DNA from 3 places in the Lysinibacillus sp. NPDC093190 genome. Region 1 is predicted to be linked to each of the others. Evidence: riboswitches for the same ligand, from Rfam matches in the RefSeq annotation. Region 1 holds a riboswitch; each other region holds the start of a gene.
The links. A riboswitch is a leader RNA that binds a small molecule or an ion and turns the genes downstream of it on or off. The one in region 1 is predicted to bind S-adenosylmethionine.
Positions count from the first base shown of each region.

Region 2: it holds a riboswitch for S-adenosylmethionine, as region 1 does, so the genes downstream of both, ACQKOF_RS03685 (cyclase family protein) here and ACQKOF_RS22150 (bifunctional homocysteine S-methyltransferase/methylenetetrahydrofolate reductase) in region 1, are expected to answer to the same signal.
Region 3: it holds a riboswitch for S-adenosylmethionine, as region 1 does, so the genes downstream of both, ACQKOF_RS03105 (Na+/H+ antiporter NhaC family protein) here and ACQKOF_RS22150 (bifunctional homocysteine S-methyltransferase/methylenetetrahydrofolate reductase) in region 1, are expected to answer to the same signal.

Region 1 covers NZ_JBNNVG010000039.1:6,381-11,847, reverse strand. The annotation lists gene metH (methionine synthase) at 1-2,343, opposite strand, end outside; gene ACQKOF_RS22150 (bifunctional homocysteine S-methyltransferase/methylenetetrahydrofolate reductase) at 2,336-4,183, opposite strand; SAM riboswitch class I at 4,530-4,629, opposite strand; gene ACQKOF_RS22145 (protoporphyrinogen oxidase) at 4,755-5,467, opposite strand, start outside.
Region 2 covers NZ_JBNNVG010000003.1:29,731-35,197, reverse strand. The annotation lists gene ACQKOF_RS03695 (SMI1/KNR4 family protein) at 1-435, opposite strand, end outside; gene ACQKOF_RS03690 (hypothetical protein) at 592-1,002, shown strand; SAM riboswitch class I at 1,150-1,254, shown strand; gene ACQKOF_RS03685 (cyclase family protein) at 1,355-2,092, shown strand; partial or broken gene ACQKOF_RS03680 (IS1182 family transposase) at 2,259-3,818, shown strand; gene ACQKOF_RS03675 (DedA family protein) at 3,938-4,534, opposite strand; gene ACQKOF_RS03670 (Cof-type HAD-IIB family hydrolase) at 4,730-5,467, opposite strand, start outside.
Region 3 covers NZ_JBNNVG010000002.1:227,448-232,914, reverse strand. The annotation lists gene ACQKOF_RS03110 (DUF3951 domain-containing protein) at 291-449, shown strand; gene ACQKOF_RS03105 (Na+/H+ antiporter NhaC family protein) at 617-1,912, opposite strand; SAM riboswitch class I at 2,021-2,128, opposite strand; gene ACQKOF_RS03100 (hypothetical protein) at 2,396-2,743, opposite strand; gene crcB (fluoride efflux transporter CrcB) at 2,773-3,102, opposite strand; gene crcB (fluoride efflux transporter CrcB) at 3,096-3,461, opposite strand; partial or broken gene ACQKOF_RS03085 (hypothetical protein) at 4,035-4,237, shown strand; gene ACQKOF_RS03080 (hypothetical protein) at 4,490-4,780, opposite strand.

The DNA of each region.
Region 1 (5,467 bases):
AACCATTTGCTGTGCTGATTTTACAAGTAAGCCTGAAAGCCCGATGAAATCTGGCTTCTCCTTGCGAATTGCTTCTATTAACTGGGCAGGTGTTACTTTAATACCCAGATCAATCACTTTATAGCCATTATTACTTAAAATAATATCGACAAGGTTTTTCCCAATATCATGCACATCGCCTTTTACAGTAGCAAGTACCATTTTACCCTTGCCAGCACTCTCTTCATCTTTCTCCATAAATTGCTCTAAATGTGCTACTGCTGCCTTCATAACCCCTGCTGATTGTAATACTTCTGCTACGATGAGCTGATTATCGTTAAATAAGCGGCCAACCTCTGCCATACCATCCATTAAAGGTCCATTAATAATATCAAGCGGTGTTTCGAAAATTTCACGAGCAGCCTCTAAATCTTCAATAAGCCCTTCCTTTGTACCTTCTAAAATATAGTAGGCTAAGCGACCTTCTACTGTTTTCGGTATATCCGCCTCTGTTTTTTCCTTCTTTTTATCACGATAGAAATCCGTGAAGACAGCTAATGTTTCATCATTTGTATTAAAGAGTAAATCATTGGCTAGCTTAATTTCCTCCTCAGGAATGGATGCATAGCGTTCTAGCTTCTCCGTATTAACAATTGCATAATCTAAACCAGCCTGTGTACAGTGATATAAATACACAGCATTTAATACTTCACGACCTACTGGTGGTAATCCGAACGAAATATTACTTACACCAAGCACCGTTAATGTACGTGGCAATTTTTCTTTAATAAGGCGAATTCCTTCCACTGTTTCAAGCGCTGAGCCAATATACTGTTCATCTCCTGTACCTACAGGGAACATTAGTGGGTCAAAAATAATATCTTCAGGAGCAATACCCCATTTTTCTGTTAACAGTTTATATGAACGCTCAGCAATCTCTAGCTTGCGATATCGATCAACTGCCATGCCTTGCTCATCAATTGTACCCACAACTAAAGAGGCACCATATTTTTTCACTAACGGTAAAACTGCGTCAAAACGCTCCTCGCCATCCTCTAAGTTAATAGAATTAATGATGGCTTTCCCTTGAGAAAACTTAAGTGCTTCCTCAATTATTTTTTCATCTGTCGAGTCAATAACAAGAGGTACTTTTACTTTTTTTACAACCTCCTGCATAAAGCCACGCATATCCGCTAGTTCATCGCGGTCAGGATTTGCTAAACATATATCGATAACATGTGCTCCATTTTTCACCTGAGCTCGAGCAATTTCTGCTGCTTCCTCAAACTTCCCATCAATAATTAAATTTTTAAACTTACGAGAGCCGATTACATTTGTCCGTTCCCCAATAAATAATGGACGCATAGAATCGTCATACACTAATGGCTCTATACCTGATACTACATGACCATGTGTTGCATCTGGTAATTGGCGAGGCTTTTCGGATTTTAGTACCTCTCGAATAGCAGTAATATGTGCTGGCGTTGTACCACAGCATCCTCCAACTATATTCAGCCAGCCCTTTTCTGCAAAGCCTTTTAGCTTCTGTGACAGTGATTCAGGTGATTCATGATAGCAGCCTTCCTCGTCAGGTAAGCCTGCATTCGGATAACAGCTAATATAGCCTGTTGAAAGCTCTGCTAGTGAACGGATATGATCAGTCATAAACTCTGGTCCAGTCGCACAGTTTAAGCCCACTGACAATGGTTTAATATGCTCAATAGAAATGTAAAAAGCATCAATTGTTTGACCAGCCAGTGTCGTTCCCATCGGTTCAATTGTTCCCGATATCATTACAGGTAGCTCTTTTCCAGTTGCTTCAAAGGCACGAGATATCCCCAATGTCCCCGCCTTAACATTTAGCATATCCTGACTAGTTTCTAGCAATAGGACGTCCGATCCTGCTTCGATTAATGCCTTTGCCTGAACATAAAAGTTTTCCTCTAACTCATCGAATGTAATACCACCTGTAACCGACAAGGTTTTTGTAGTTGGTCCCATAGCCCCCGCAACAAAACGTGGCCAATCGGATGTTGAAAACTCATCCACTACTTTGCGTGCAATTTCTACAGCACGTTTATTGATTTCTTCTGCCTTCGTACCAAGATCATATTCATTTAATACAAGTGGTGTACCTCCAAATGTATTTGTACAAATAATATCTGCTCCAGCCTCTAAATATTTTCTATGAACCTTTTCAAGCACATCTGGTCTAGTTAGCACGAGATTTTCATTACAGCCATCATATTCCTCGCCGCCAAAATCCTCTGCTGATAAATTTTCATTTTGTAGCATTGTACCCATTGCGCCATCAAGAATTAAAATTCGTTTCTCTAGTTGCTCTTCAATCAAGTGCTTAGCCATTTATACTTACCCCTTTTTTCTGTTCATCCAATTGCTCAATAAATTTCATTAATTCTAGTGTCATATCGTAGCGTAAAAATGGTGTGATGAGGTAAATACCATTGAAATATTCCGTTGCTACTTCTACTAATTCCTTGGCAATTGCAATCCCTTCTAGTGTTGCGCGTTCCTTATCTTCACCACAAGCCTTCATACGTGCTAACGCATCATCAGATAGTTTGATGCCTGGCACTTCATGATGTAAGAACTCCGCACTTTTATAGCTAGTTACTGGCATAATACCTATATAAATTGGTGTTTCTAAATGCTTTGTCGCCTCGTAAATTTCCACGATTTTTTCCTTTGTATAAACAGGCTGTGAAATAAAATAATCTGCCCCATGTTCAATTTTCTTTTCTAATCGAGAGACAGCGCGATCGAGCACACGTACGTTAGGATTAAAGGCAGCCGCTACAGAGAAATTCGCCTTTTTACGAAGTGGTTTCCCTGAAAACGATACACCTTCATTTAACTGTTTTATTAATTGGATGAGCTCCATTGAAGATACATCATAAACGCTAGTTGCTCCTGGGAAATCGCCTACCTTTGTCGGATCTCCAGTAACTGCTAAAATATCATGAATCCCTAGTGCATTTAATCCCATTAAATGTGATTGAAGACCAATTAAATTACGATCTCGGCATGTTATATGTGTCAACGGGCGTACCCCGTGTGTTTCTTTCAGTAAGGCTCCCATTGCGACATTACTAATCCTTGGAGAAGCAAGTGAATTATCGGCCATCATGACTACATCCGCGCCCGCCTCATATATTTTTTTTGCACCTTCAATAAAGCCTTCGATCTCTAAATGTCTTGGTGTATCTAACTCCACTATTACTGAGCGTTCACGTTTTACTTTTACATGTAATGGCTCATAATTTGCTGGCTCTGCCTCACGTACAACCTCTACTTTTTCTGGCTTTGCATACTTTTCCTCGACCGGGGATAGCTCCTCTAAGTACTTTTTCGCTGCAGCAATATGCTTTGGTGTCGTACCACAGCAGCCACCAATTAAACGTACCCCCTGATCACGAAGCTCTACAGCTGCTCGACCAAAATAATCTGCCTCTGACTCATATACGACACGGCCATCCTCCAAATCAAGGAGAGAGGCGTTCGGATATGCTGACATAAATGCCTTCTTAGGAAGCTCTACCCCTTCGAATGCTTGTATAGTATGGTGAGGGCCTAAACGACAGTTAACACCAACGATATCAGCACCTAGCGCTTCAAGTTTATGTAAGGCGTTATTTAAGCTCATTCCATTTTGCAAAATTCCGGGTTCGTGCATAGAAACTTGAGCAATAATCGGTAATTTCGTTTTACCTCGTAGCATTGTTAAAGTCGCTGTTAGCTCTTCAAAATCATAATAAGTTTCAAGTAAAAGACCATCTGGATTTCCTGCAAGTAAAACAGTTGCCTGCTCATCAACTGTTGCTAAAATTCCCTCTAACGATGCGTCACTTTTACGAATACCACGGATTCCTCCAATAGTACCTAAGACAAATTGTCCACCATCTGCCGCTGCTCGTTTTGCAATCGTTATAGCGGCTTCATTAAACTGCTGCACACGAGATTCTAATCCATAACGGGCTAATTTTATGGCATTAGCTCCGTAAGTGTTCGTTTGAATAATATCGGCACCAGCTGCTATATATTCTCTATGAATCTTTTCAATTAATTCAGGTCTCTGTACATTCATTTCCTCATGGCAGTACTCCAAGCCATAGCCGTATAAAACCGTACCAATTGCGCCATCCGCTGTAAGAACATGCGTTTTTAACCTTTCAAGCAATCCCATAAAACTAGCCTCTCTTCCCTTATCTTTATCAATTATGCCTCGGCATAATTGCGTCCGGAATCGGCTTTGTGCTTAGGCCTGCACGATGCAGGCCAGTTAGCCGTTATCGCATGGATGCGATGATTTTAGGCTAACATCCTCTAAGAACTCCTTTCCGATTACGTGACATCCGCCGGAGGCTTTAACTTCTTTCAGCGGATATATGGATACCCGCTGAAAAGTAACTTAAATCCGCATTCATCTCACCACCTATATAGGTGGGAGACTTCTGCTGAAAGAAGTTAAATAAAAAAGCCTTCTTTCATAAAAAAAGAAGGCTTTTACGTCGTTTCGTAATTGTTTTTCCTTCTCATCTTCGACACAACGGTCTTCTGGATTTAGCACCTGACAAAAAGTTGGTTGCTGAAGCTTCATAGGGCCAGTCCCTCAGCTTCTCTTGATAAGAATTTAGTATGAATTTTTTAAATAATTAAAAGAATCATATCCTTTACGAATGATTGAGTCAAGACTATTTCACAGAACAAAGGATAATTTTTACGAAAAATATTATATTTTGATTTATTTTAAACAATTACGATAGTTTTCCAGCAAGTTCCTCACCAATTTTTTTACCATTTTGAATACATGCACCTATGCCTACTCCAAAATAAGAGCATCCCGCTATAGATAAATTTGGATAGTTTTTCTCAAGCTCTTGTACAAGACCTTGCAACGCTTCACGATGTGCCAAGTCATACTTTGGCATCTGGTCGATCCATTTTGTCACGTCAACAACAGTTGGTTTTTCCTCAATGCCCAAGCTTTTTCTTACATCCTCTAGAGCAACAGCTGCTAACTCTTCATCTGTCATCATACGCAATCTCTCATACTCAGGGTTAATGCTCTTATAAAACAGTCGTACAAGTAATTTCCCTTCTACTGAGGTGTGTTTCCATTTGCGACTTGTCCACGTTGCTGCATTACATATAACACCCGAATTATGTGACACAATATAGCCTGTTCCATCCGCGGGTAATCTATTATCGGGTACGTCAAATCCTAAGTAAATCGTAATGGCGGATGCAGTATTGAATTGTTCAAAGTAGCAGTTCAAAGATTCATCCTGCAATAAACTTTGTACCGCTCCATTTGGCAGTGCCATTACAACATGATTTGCCTCCATCATTTTACCGTTTGCTAAAGTAACAGAATATTGATTCTCCTGCTTTTTAACATTAGTAGTGGCAACCCCTTTTATAATTTCTACATCCGTTAGTGTTTCTTCAAGTCGATCTATTAGTGATG
Region 2 (5,467 bases), on a different contig from region 1:
ATATATTGCACAATTTTCTTCATCAGCATTATTATTTAAATCAATACAAATTATTTTTCCATACTCTGTATCCCATGTAAATGGAAGATATCCTAAACTACATAATGATGGATTAAACATATCCCTTACGTTATTTAAAGGTTCTTCAATACTTTGGTCAGGTATTACACCAAAATAATGATGATACGTTGAAATAAAAGCTTTATACCATTCGGGAAAATTAAGTCCGAACTCTTTTTCTAACGTTTGAATATCTTCCTCTGTTACAGTGGAAGGAATCATTCTCCACATAGACCACTCTGCATCGATATCAGCTACTTTCATTTCTTCAGGTACGTCAGGGCACATCCACCTACAAAATCCTTCTTCAGACACCTGATTATAACGTTCATAGTAAACTTCAAAACCATTTTTTATGTATGCACGAATATCCATCTTAATAACTCCTTTTGAAAAAGAATAAATTGGTCAAGATTTAAGCCATTGAACTGAGCCCCTTTTACTCAGGCTTTTCAAAGCAGTAACCATTAACACCGAAAGTCTTTGTTGTACATAATATAGAGTATCAGCTATAGGATAGGAGGAATTTAGTTGTATTACAATCCTTATCCGTATTTTGTCTATCCTAATTATTATCCAGCATGGGCAATGGCAAATCAACCAACTACTCAACTACCTTCTAGACATCTAGCAATGCCAACAAACCCAACAAATAGAAGTCCATTTCCACCCGTCAATACAAATAGATTGAAGACTTCTGCGAAACGGATCAAGGCTATTATGCAGCAAGCACAATTACTTACAGATAAAATTGATGAATCCGAGCAATTTGCACATGATCTTATGAACGCAGCACAACAATCAAATAAAACAGAAGTTGAAAAATTAATTGCGTTAACAGGTATTACTTTAAAATTCGAAACGAACTATACACCAGATGGATTTCATATAACATTTACTGATAAGAGCTGTTGTAAGCTAACATTAATTTTGAATTGGTGAAGAGTTGGCCCTTTAAAGAGGGCCCTCTTTTTTTGCCTTTAGCATCTTTATGAATTTTAACCATGTATCCCTATTGAACTTGTAAACTATAAATAAATATGCTAAAGTGTTTGTAAACATTATTTCTGAAAATTCTTATATCGCATTTTCTTATCAAGAGAGACGGAGGGATTGGCCCTATGAAGTCTCAGCAACCAGCCTATAGGTATGGTGCTAATTCCAATTGGCGAAATTTAGCCTTGAAGATGAGAAGACTTACTTTAGTTGTTTTGCACAAGAGTCCTCTTTCTACAAGGAGGGCTCTTTTTTATTGTTGCATCCAAAAATAATTAAAAGAAAGCAGGAAGATATTATGGCAAACGAACTTTTACAAGCAATTCAACTATTGAAATCGAAAGAATGGGTGGATTTAACACATACATTTGGTCCTAATTCGCCCCACTTCTTTATGTTTGATGATGCAAAATTTGAAACATTATTTTCCCATGATGATGGCTTCTTTGCGCAGCAATTCACTTTCCCTGGGCAATACGGAACACATATCGATCCACCTATCCATTTTGTGCGAGATACGCGCTATTTAGAAGAATTGGAGCTAAAAGAACTAGTCCTACCACTAATCGTTATCGATAAATCTAAGGAAGCCGAAATTAATAACGACTTCACATTAAGTGTTCAAGATATTCTTGATTTTGAGGCTGAATATGGGGAAATCGAAGCAGGTACCTTCGTTGCGTTGCGTACGGATTGGAGTAAACGTTGGCCAGATAAAGAGGCTTTCAGTAACAAGGATGCGGATGGTAATAATCATATTCCTGGTTGGGGATTAGAAGCATTACAATTTTTATTCAACGAACGAAAAGTAAGTGCTATTGGCCACGAAACTTTTGATACAGATTCAGCAGCTGATTTTCGTAAAAATGGTAAGCTAGATGGCGAATATTTTGTGCTTGAGCAAGATACTTACCAAATTGAGCTTATGACAAATTTGGATAAGCTACCTCCAAAAGGCGCTGCTATATTCAATATTGTGCCAAAGCCTGAGAAAGCCTCTGGATTCCCTGTGCGTTCATTTGCAATATTGCCTTAATATAGCAAAAGGGGCTGGGACAAAACCCATCTCTAAACTAAAAAGCCGGTGAAATTTTACGATCAGTAAAATTTCACCGGCTTTAAATTTTTTTCATAAAAAAATAAGGACCACTTCTGATAAAATTAGGTCACCACAACAAAATTATACAGAAAGAAGGATCCTTATGTTTAAAGATTATAACATGAATCAATTAGTTTTGCCTTTAGATTTAGAAGTGAAGTTACAAAAGAATGATATTGCCTTCCATGTCCACCATTTAGTCGAAAGTATCCCGCCCGAAGCGTTTAAACTATTCCTTCGAAATGAGGGCTGTCCTGCCTACCATCCACGCATGATGCTTAAAATTATCTTATGTGCCTACACGCAATCTGTCTTCTCAGGGCGCAAAATTGAAGCGCTTTTAAAAGATAGTCTTCGGATGATGTGGCTAGCTCAAGGGTATGAACCAACCTACCGCACAATCAACCGATTCCGTGTCCATCCAGAGGTGAAAGAGTTGATTCGTCAATGCTTCGTTCAATTCCGCTGCCAGCTGGTACAGGAAGAATTAATTGATCAAGAAGCTATTTTTATTGATGGAACAAAGATTGAAGCGAATGCGAACAAATTTACATTCGTGTGGAAAAAGTCGATTGAGAAATATCATAACGGACTAATTGAAAAGTCAAACCAGCTATACGATGAGCTGCTTGAAAAAGAAATCATGCCAGAAATTGAACGGGAAAATGAAAAGGAATTAGCATTGGAAGACCTCGCTCAAATGGTCGAAAAAGTAGATGAAGTGATTTCTGAATATGATCGAAAAATTGAGGACTCATCGGATGTAGCAGAGCGAAAGGCTTTAAGAACGGAACGGAAATTCCCAAAGCTAGCTCGCAAACAATTAATCGACTATATTGAACGCAAACTAAAATATCAAAGAGACTTCGAAATCTTTAACGAACGAAATAGTTATTCGAAAACAGACCCGGATGCGACATTTATGCGTATGAAAGATGACTATATGAAAAATGGTCAATTGAAGGCAGGTTATAACATACAAGTGGCTACAGAAGGTCAGTATGCGTTTGCCTACAGTATTTTTCCGAACCCAACGGATACACGTACATTAATCCCATTTTTAGATGAAATCGAACAACATTATTTTAAGTTACCAAAACACATCGTCGCAGATGCCGGATATGGCAGTGAACAAAATTATGATGATATCCTTTCCAATCGTAAGCGAGAAGCCTTAATCACGTACAACATGTATTTAAAAGAACAGAAGAAAAAGTATAAGCAAAACGAATTCAATACAGCGAACTGGGATTATGATGAAGAAAATGATCGATACACTTGCCCAAACCAACAACAGCTTGTATTTAAATATCGTACCACGAAAACGGATAAGTATGATTTCACGCGTGAGTTTAAGGTATACGAATGTGAAGACTGTTCCGGATGCCCCCTCCGTTCATTATGTACAAAAGCAAAAGAAGGAAATAATCGTAAGTTAATGGTGAATGAGAAGTGGGAACAACAAAAAGAATATGTGAGAGCAAAGCTTTCAGAAGAAAAAACGAGTACCATTTATCGTCAACGCAAAATTGACGTGGAACCAGTTTTTGGATTCTTGAAGGCTAATTTGCGTTTCACTCGATTTTCTGTACGAGGAAAATCGAAGGTTGAAAACGAGATGGGCCTCGCATTAATGGCCGTGAATTTAAGAAAATTCACAGCCATTAGCTAAGAGCTATATGGAGACAACATAAAAAATAGAGAAATCCGAATTTGAATTCATTCAAATTCGGATTTCTCACTAATTGAAGCTAGTTTTGTCCCAGCCTCTTTCTTAATCATTTATTTCGGGAAATTCCTTTTTTTGAAAACCACATAAACGATCAACATAATTATTATGAACAATACTATAAGATAAATGCTGTAGCGGGATAAATATAACCCAACATAATGCCATTTCTCTCCAAGTACCTTCCCTAAAGTAATAAAAGTAAATGTCCATATAGTTGCTCCCGTATAAGCAAAGAAAGCAAATTTTTTATAAGGATAATTATTGATAGCCGCAATATATGCAGTAAGATGACGTACACCAGGAATAAAATACCCTATTAATAATAATATTGGTCCAATTTTTTCAAATAACTTTTTAGTAAAATCAATTTTCTGTTCAGTAATATGGACTTTCGAACCGTATTTTCGTAATAAAGGTAACCCAAATTTATAGCCTATATAGTAGCTCAGGGTAATTCCCCCCGCTGCACCTATCATAGCGCTGATTAATGCTGGAATATGTGCAAGAGTTTCTTGATATACACTATACCCTACATATGTCAAAAATATTTCATCAGGAAGTGGCAGCCCGACAATTCCTCCTACTAGGATAAGAATGATGCCAAAATATCCATAATGTTCAATAAGAGATTGCACGTGATGCGCCATAAATCCATCCCACCTAAAGTGTAATAATTTTTAATAGTTAGCTTTATAATAACTCAAAGGAGACAACATTATGAGTATTGAATTTAATACAGTTTTCTCCATGTAATTATCAATGTTGTATTGTAAAAATGCGTTTCATAATCAAAGTTTTTTCTTAGTGACTAGATGATTCCTACTATTAGTTTAAGCCTACTATTAAATTATTTGTAGCTCACGTAGAGCAAAATCAATACCATCCTCAACTGATTTCTTCGTTACATAGTCAGCGACTTTTTTTAATGCTTCGCTACCATTACCCATTGCAATGCCAAAGCCAACCTGCTCCAGCATGTCGATATCATTATCTCCATCACCAAAAGCAAGCGCTTTCTCAGGACTCAAGTCGAAATAATCTAGTACAGCATGGACAGCAATAGATTTGGAAACATCCTGTTGTAAAACATTTGTAATGTAAGGATGCCACCTTTTAAATAATAAATGAGGAAATTTTGAAGTATACTTTTTCTCTATATCCTCATCACCATATAAACACATTAAATAAACCTCTTGAGCTAAAATATCCTCATTAATAACAGGAAACTCTTGCAAAGATAATGTTTCTTGCATAGCTTTTAAAGTCTTTTCTTCTTGGACGTTATTCATTGACAATTGTTCTGTAAAAAAAGATAAACTTTGCTTATTTTCATCAGCAAAAGCCTTAACTATCTGGACAATTTCTTCTGCAACAGGTATTTTATGTATGACTTGATCTTGGTGCTTAACATATGCACCATTAGCTGTAATAAACGTCTCTATTCCTACATTTCTTAAATCCTGGCACATCGATAAAGGTCTTCCTGTAGCAGCAACAATATGAATTCCTTTACTCTTTAATTGTTGAATAGCGTTCCTTGTACTTTCTTCAATGCAACCATCTTCATAGTTTACAAGCGT
Region 3 (5,467 bases), on a different contig from region 1:
AAAGCGAAGTGCAAAAAAACAGCAACTTCTTTGAAAGAAATGGCACGGCGAATGCCTGCAGTAATGAAGTTTTTGCTGAAAAAGAAATAGATGCACCGAACTACAGGAAAAACTGACTTATTGTCGAAATATCATATAATTAAGTGTGTTTTGGGATAATTATTTTTACAATCTGAGCATGTCCAATGTTTGATGACAATATAATAGTACAGTTGCCTACATTAATTGGTAGTACGCCTACAAAATAGGAAAACCATAACTAACTACTTGGTGAGAAAGGATAAGATGGAATGAATATTGGGAATAGCGTTGCGCTTATTGTAAGTCTGATTTTTTCAAGCATTTTGGTTCGTGCAATTTATCGCGTTTTTGTGAAAAAGAAAGTACCTACTATGACCTATACACCATATGATGATGCCATGAATGGAGGAGGAAAACATGACAATTGAACTTTTAAGTGAGTGGTTCAATCCTCAAAAAGTACGGTAATTTTAACAGGTGCCAACTTAATTTAATTAAAGCGAGCTTGCAGACTTGCCTCAAATAAAAAATCCAATCGTTTTGATTAATTTTTTTTCAAAACAATTGGATTATTTTAATGTAAAATCACTACTTTTTAAAGTGATGAAGTTCGGGCTTTCTTTTCTTTCGGGTATCCGATAAGGATAGCGATAATTCCACAAATTCCTATAAGGATTGGATAGAAAGAGTATTGCAGCATGCTCACTGGCGATATTCCAGCTACGCTTGCGGCTGCCAGGAATTGGGCTCCGTATGGCAGTATGCCTTGGATCGTACAGGAGAAAATGTCTAATATACTTGCAGACTTTCTTGGCTCAATCCCATACTGTTCAGCAATATTTTTTGCAAGCGGACCAGCAATTAAAATAGCAATCGTATTATTGGCCGTAGATAAATTAGTTAGGCCAACTAGGCCAGCAATGCCAAATTCAGCACCTTTTTTCGATTTAATTCTTCGTGTCGCAAGGTGAAGCAGAAAGTCAATTCCTCCGTTAAACTTAATAACCTCCACCATGCCAGCTATTAATATCGCAAGAAATGCCATTTCATACATGCCTGCCATTCCTTCACCAATCTTTTGGAAAAGGCTCATTAAATGATAGCTGCTATCCGCTAAGCCAACAGCCCCAGCGAGAACAATCCCAAATGCTAGAACAAGGAAAACATTCATTCCAGCTAACGCTAAAATAATAACCAAAACATAGGGAATAATTTTTACCCAACTATAGCTTAAATGTTCCACTTGTGCCGTTTCACCCATTGTGATAAACCCTAAAATAATGCTCGTTACAATAGCTGCCGGCAACACAATCCAAAAATTCACTTTAAATTTATCCTTCATTTGTGCACCCTGTGAACGAACAGCAGTAATTGTTGTATCTGAAATAAAAGATAAATTATCGCCAAACATCGAACCGCCAACAATCGCTGCCATTACTAAAGCCATGGAAAGGTCGATATGCCCGCTTATCCCAACTCCAATTGGCGCCAGTGCAACAATCGTTCCTACCGATGTACCCATTGACAGGGAGATAAAGCAGGCAATGATGAACAGGCCTACGACAAGCAAGTTTGGTGGAACGACCGATAAAGCAAAGTTAACAGTGGAGTCCACTGCCCCCATGCCTTTTGCTACCTCTGAAAAGGCCCCAGCCAAGAGAAAAATAACAACCATCAGCATGACATTTAAATTACCTGCGCCTTTGCAAAAAATATCAACCTTTTGCGCAAACGATTCTTTTCGATTCATCGCCAGAGCCACAGCGCCTGAAATGGAAATGGCTACAATGACAGGAAAGGCATAAAAATCACCTGTAATAACCCCTGAACCAATAAATAAAATCAAAAAAACAACAAATGGGATCAGCGCCCATGGATTCCCTTTCTTCATGTCTACCTCCAAAAAATAAAATTGGACACGTCTTTTGTCCATTCTTTTTACGAAAAAAAGGCCTCTTCTTGTACCAACAAGAAGAGGCCTTATATCTATAAAACACTCCTCTTATCTATCAAGCCTTTGCCTGCTGGATTTGGCACAGTAACTTAAATCATAAGTTCCGCTGCCGAGATTTCATCGGGCCAGTCCCTCCATCTCTCTTGATAAGAAGCAAAAATATTATTCTTTTTTCACAATAATAAATATTAAAATAAAAAATCAATATTTGCAACATATTTTTATTCAAACTTTACTTCAAAGTTACATTCTGAAATATTTATGGAGGAAATTTGAACAAATAACAGGGATCAGAGGATAGGAAACTGCGATTTTTTGTATGCTATAGAAATTTGATGAAACAATTGAAGGGAAAATAAAAGAAGTGTTGAAACAATTGCAACTTTAAAAGGAGGCGTCCCTTGAGACATCGAGAGGCGCCTAAAACATTTGTGGTAAAAACTCCGTCATAAAGCGTTGATTTTTACGCAGCCATATTTTTAAAATCATACGATGTGTTAGAAGTCGTTGTCTTTTATGTGGTCTAGACTTTGCCTCTATTAAACTTTGAAGTAGAATACATGTTTCTGTTGCAAATGCTTGAGGATCAACGAGGACGTCTAGTTTATAATCGATTAACTGTGCAGCCTGTACCTTTGCAAGTAATTGAGCAAAGCGGGTATTCATTTCTGGAAAGTTTTCTTCTAGTTCTAGGTCGATTAAAGTATATAGTGTTTGTTCAACTTCAACTTCAAGCGCTTGTAATTGTTCGATTGATGGCTGTGTCACAAAATCACCTCTATTTCTCAAAAATGCTACTACACAAGGAAAAAGCCAAGTGCAGCGAAAAGTAAACCGAATAAAATTGTAGTGCATATATAAACAATCGCTTGTCCCCATTTTTTCTGCTCCAAGAGCTGTAAACATTCAAAACCAAATGTTGAAAAAGTCGTATAGGCCCCTAAAAAACCAATCCCTATAAAATGCCAAATCCAATCACTAGGATGTAATGCAAATAGAAAGCCAAGTGCAAAAGAACCCGTTATATTGATTAAAAATGTTGTCCATGGGTATGTATGGACAATCAATTTTCCTAGATAAAATCTCGTTAGTGCACCCAAAAATCCACCGATACCAATAATTACCATACGATGCGCCCCTTTGCTAGCTTAAATCCTAGCCATGCACAAGCTAAACCGCCAAATACACTCACTAAAATATAAAAACCGGCTTGTAGCCATTTACTATCCTGTAAAAGTAATAGCGTTTCTAAAGAAAATGTCGAAAAGGTTGTAAAGGCACCAAAAAAGCCAGTACCAATTCCTAAAATAATAGGCGTACGCTTTGTAAACATTGTAAATAGCCATGCTAAACAAAAGCAGCCAATTAAGTTTATGCAAAGTGTCGCAAATGGAAAACCACCGTTATTTGAAAGTGCTAGACCAAGGCTGTATCGACAGATGGCACCCAAAAATCCGCCAATTCCAATAGCTATAAATGATTTCAAAGTAAAGACTCCTTACTAAAATGTCTATATTAAAAAGTGTATCATGAGATACCCATTTTCGATATATTTCTGTAGTTATATGGATTCAAATATATCAAAGAGAGCTCATATGGAGAATGCCATAACCCTTTTCATTATATCTTATACCGTTTTGCCAGCTTTGGTTCAAATGTTTTTGTTCTATAGTTTATTTTGACTTCTTGAATATTATATATATTGTCGACTAATATATTTCCTGCCAATATACTTCGTAGTTAATGTCCCTATATCATCTCTTAATATGTATATAACTAGCAAGGAGGCGTAATTATTATCTCAGTAGTTCGGAACGGGAAACTCTTTAGTATTCAAACACTATTACACCGTTGACTGAAAATCCATTTAGGGAAAACCCGTCACTACTAATTAATAATTAATTACTAAATAATAAATTACTAAATAATATTATTATTGTTATAGAGCTGGTGCCTTGGAAAGCACACAGTAAAATTCAAAACAGCGAAAGACGTTTCAGTTTGGCGTGCGTGTCTCTTATATTCAACTTGCTAAGGACGTAGATGGTGGCATTGGGATATTACCAGTACACCTATAGTACAGCTCCAGGACTGCCGATGGATGTTAGAGTGATCAAAGATGGACAGCATTTTTACACCCTTAATGGAAATCAGGGAACAGTCTCCGTATTTGCTATTCAAGAGGGTGAAAGTCTAATGGCTCGCAGGGTTAGCTATTCTTTGATTTTATTGGGAAGTTGGGCGATAAATTTAAAAATTTAGGCAATAAATTAAAAAAGTTGGGCAATAAATTAAAAAAGTTGGGTGATAAATAAAAAAAGTTGAGCGATAAATTAAAATAGTTAGGTGTTAAATTAAAGTTGGGCGATAAATTTAAAAATTAGGGCGATAAATCTTGAAATTGCTCCGATAAACCTTTAATTTGTTCCGTTAAATTGATTTAGACCCTACTTAACACAAGTAGTGTAACAGGCGAACGTGTTTCTGTTGGAATCATGTCATAATTTATTATTACTATAATTGACCTTTAACATTGTCAATGACAGTAGCAAAACCTTTATTGGCATCAAGACTTTCCGTTATTGTAAAAACATATCCATCTGGATCTTCTAAAGATAATTCTTTTGCATTCCATGGTTGAACTGTCGGTTGTTGAATAATATTCGTTTTATTTTCCAGTGCGGCTTGATAAATACTATGAATATCACTAGAGAATAAATTAATAATGACTGAGTCAGAAGTGTTGACTTCTTCGTCCTTCAATAACATTATGTCTTGGTACTTTGCACCTCTTAAGTGTGTCATTGAAGTTGTTCCGTTAGCATCTGGAAAATCAAATACTGAATTGAAATTTAACTTCCTTCAGTGGGTGTTTGCATACCATTCCTTTGACTTTTCAATATTTCTTACTTTTAGCTTTACAAATAAGGGCATTTGATAAAATTCATTCATGTTTACTTCCTCCTTTAGGTTCATACAAACTAACCATAAAGGTTTACGTGGCGTGAAAGTCAATACAAAAAGTTGTAGTTTTAAATTCTAAATTTTAGTTTTTACTTTTTGTCCTAGATTTTTACTTTTAGCAATTCGCTGCTTTAAAGCGTTAATTATTTCCTGAAAAACGTAAAAAATAATAGTGAGTTAGTTGACAAATATTTCTAAGGTGTGATAATCTTCAAGAACACTATAACATTCTTAAGTAAAGGAGGGCATGACGATGTTAATTTTACCAGTATCATATCAAAGAACAACTGCATACATTGTCCATGTCTTCTAACATTTTATTTTACATTACAATAAAAGGCATGGGTAACTCCTTGCCTTTTATTAAGAGACGCATGCTCTTTTTTTGGGGGTATGTGTCTTTTTTTTGTTGCAAAAAAGGGTTGTAGTGATAACAAAAAAGGGAGTGCGTGTGTATGCGAAACAAAGTACAAAAAATGATTTTCATCAAGAAATTTATGGATAGTGGGTAGCAAAGCTTTAACCAGC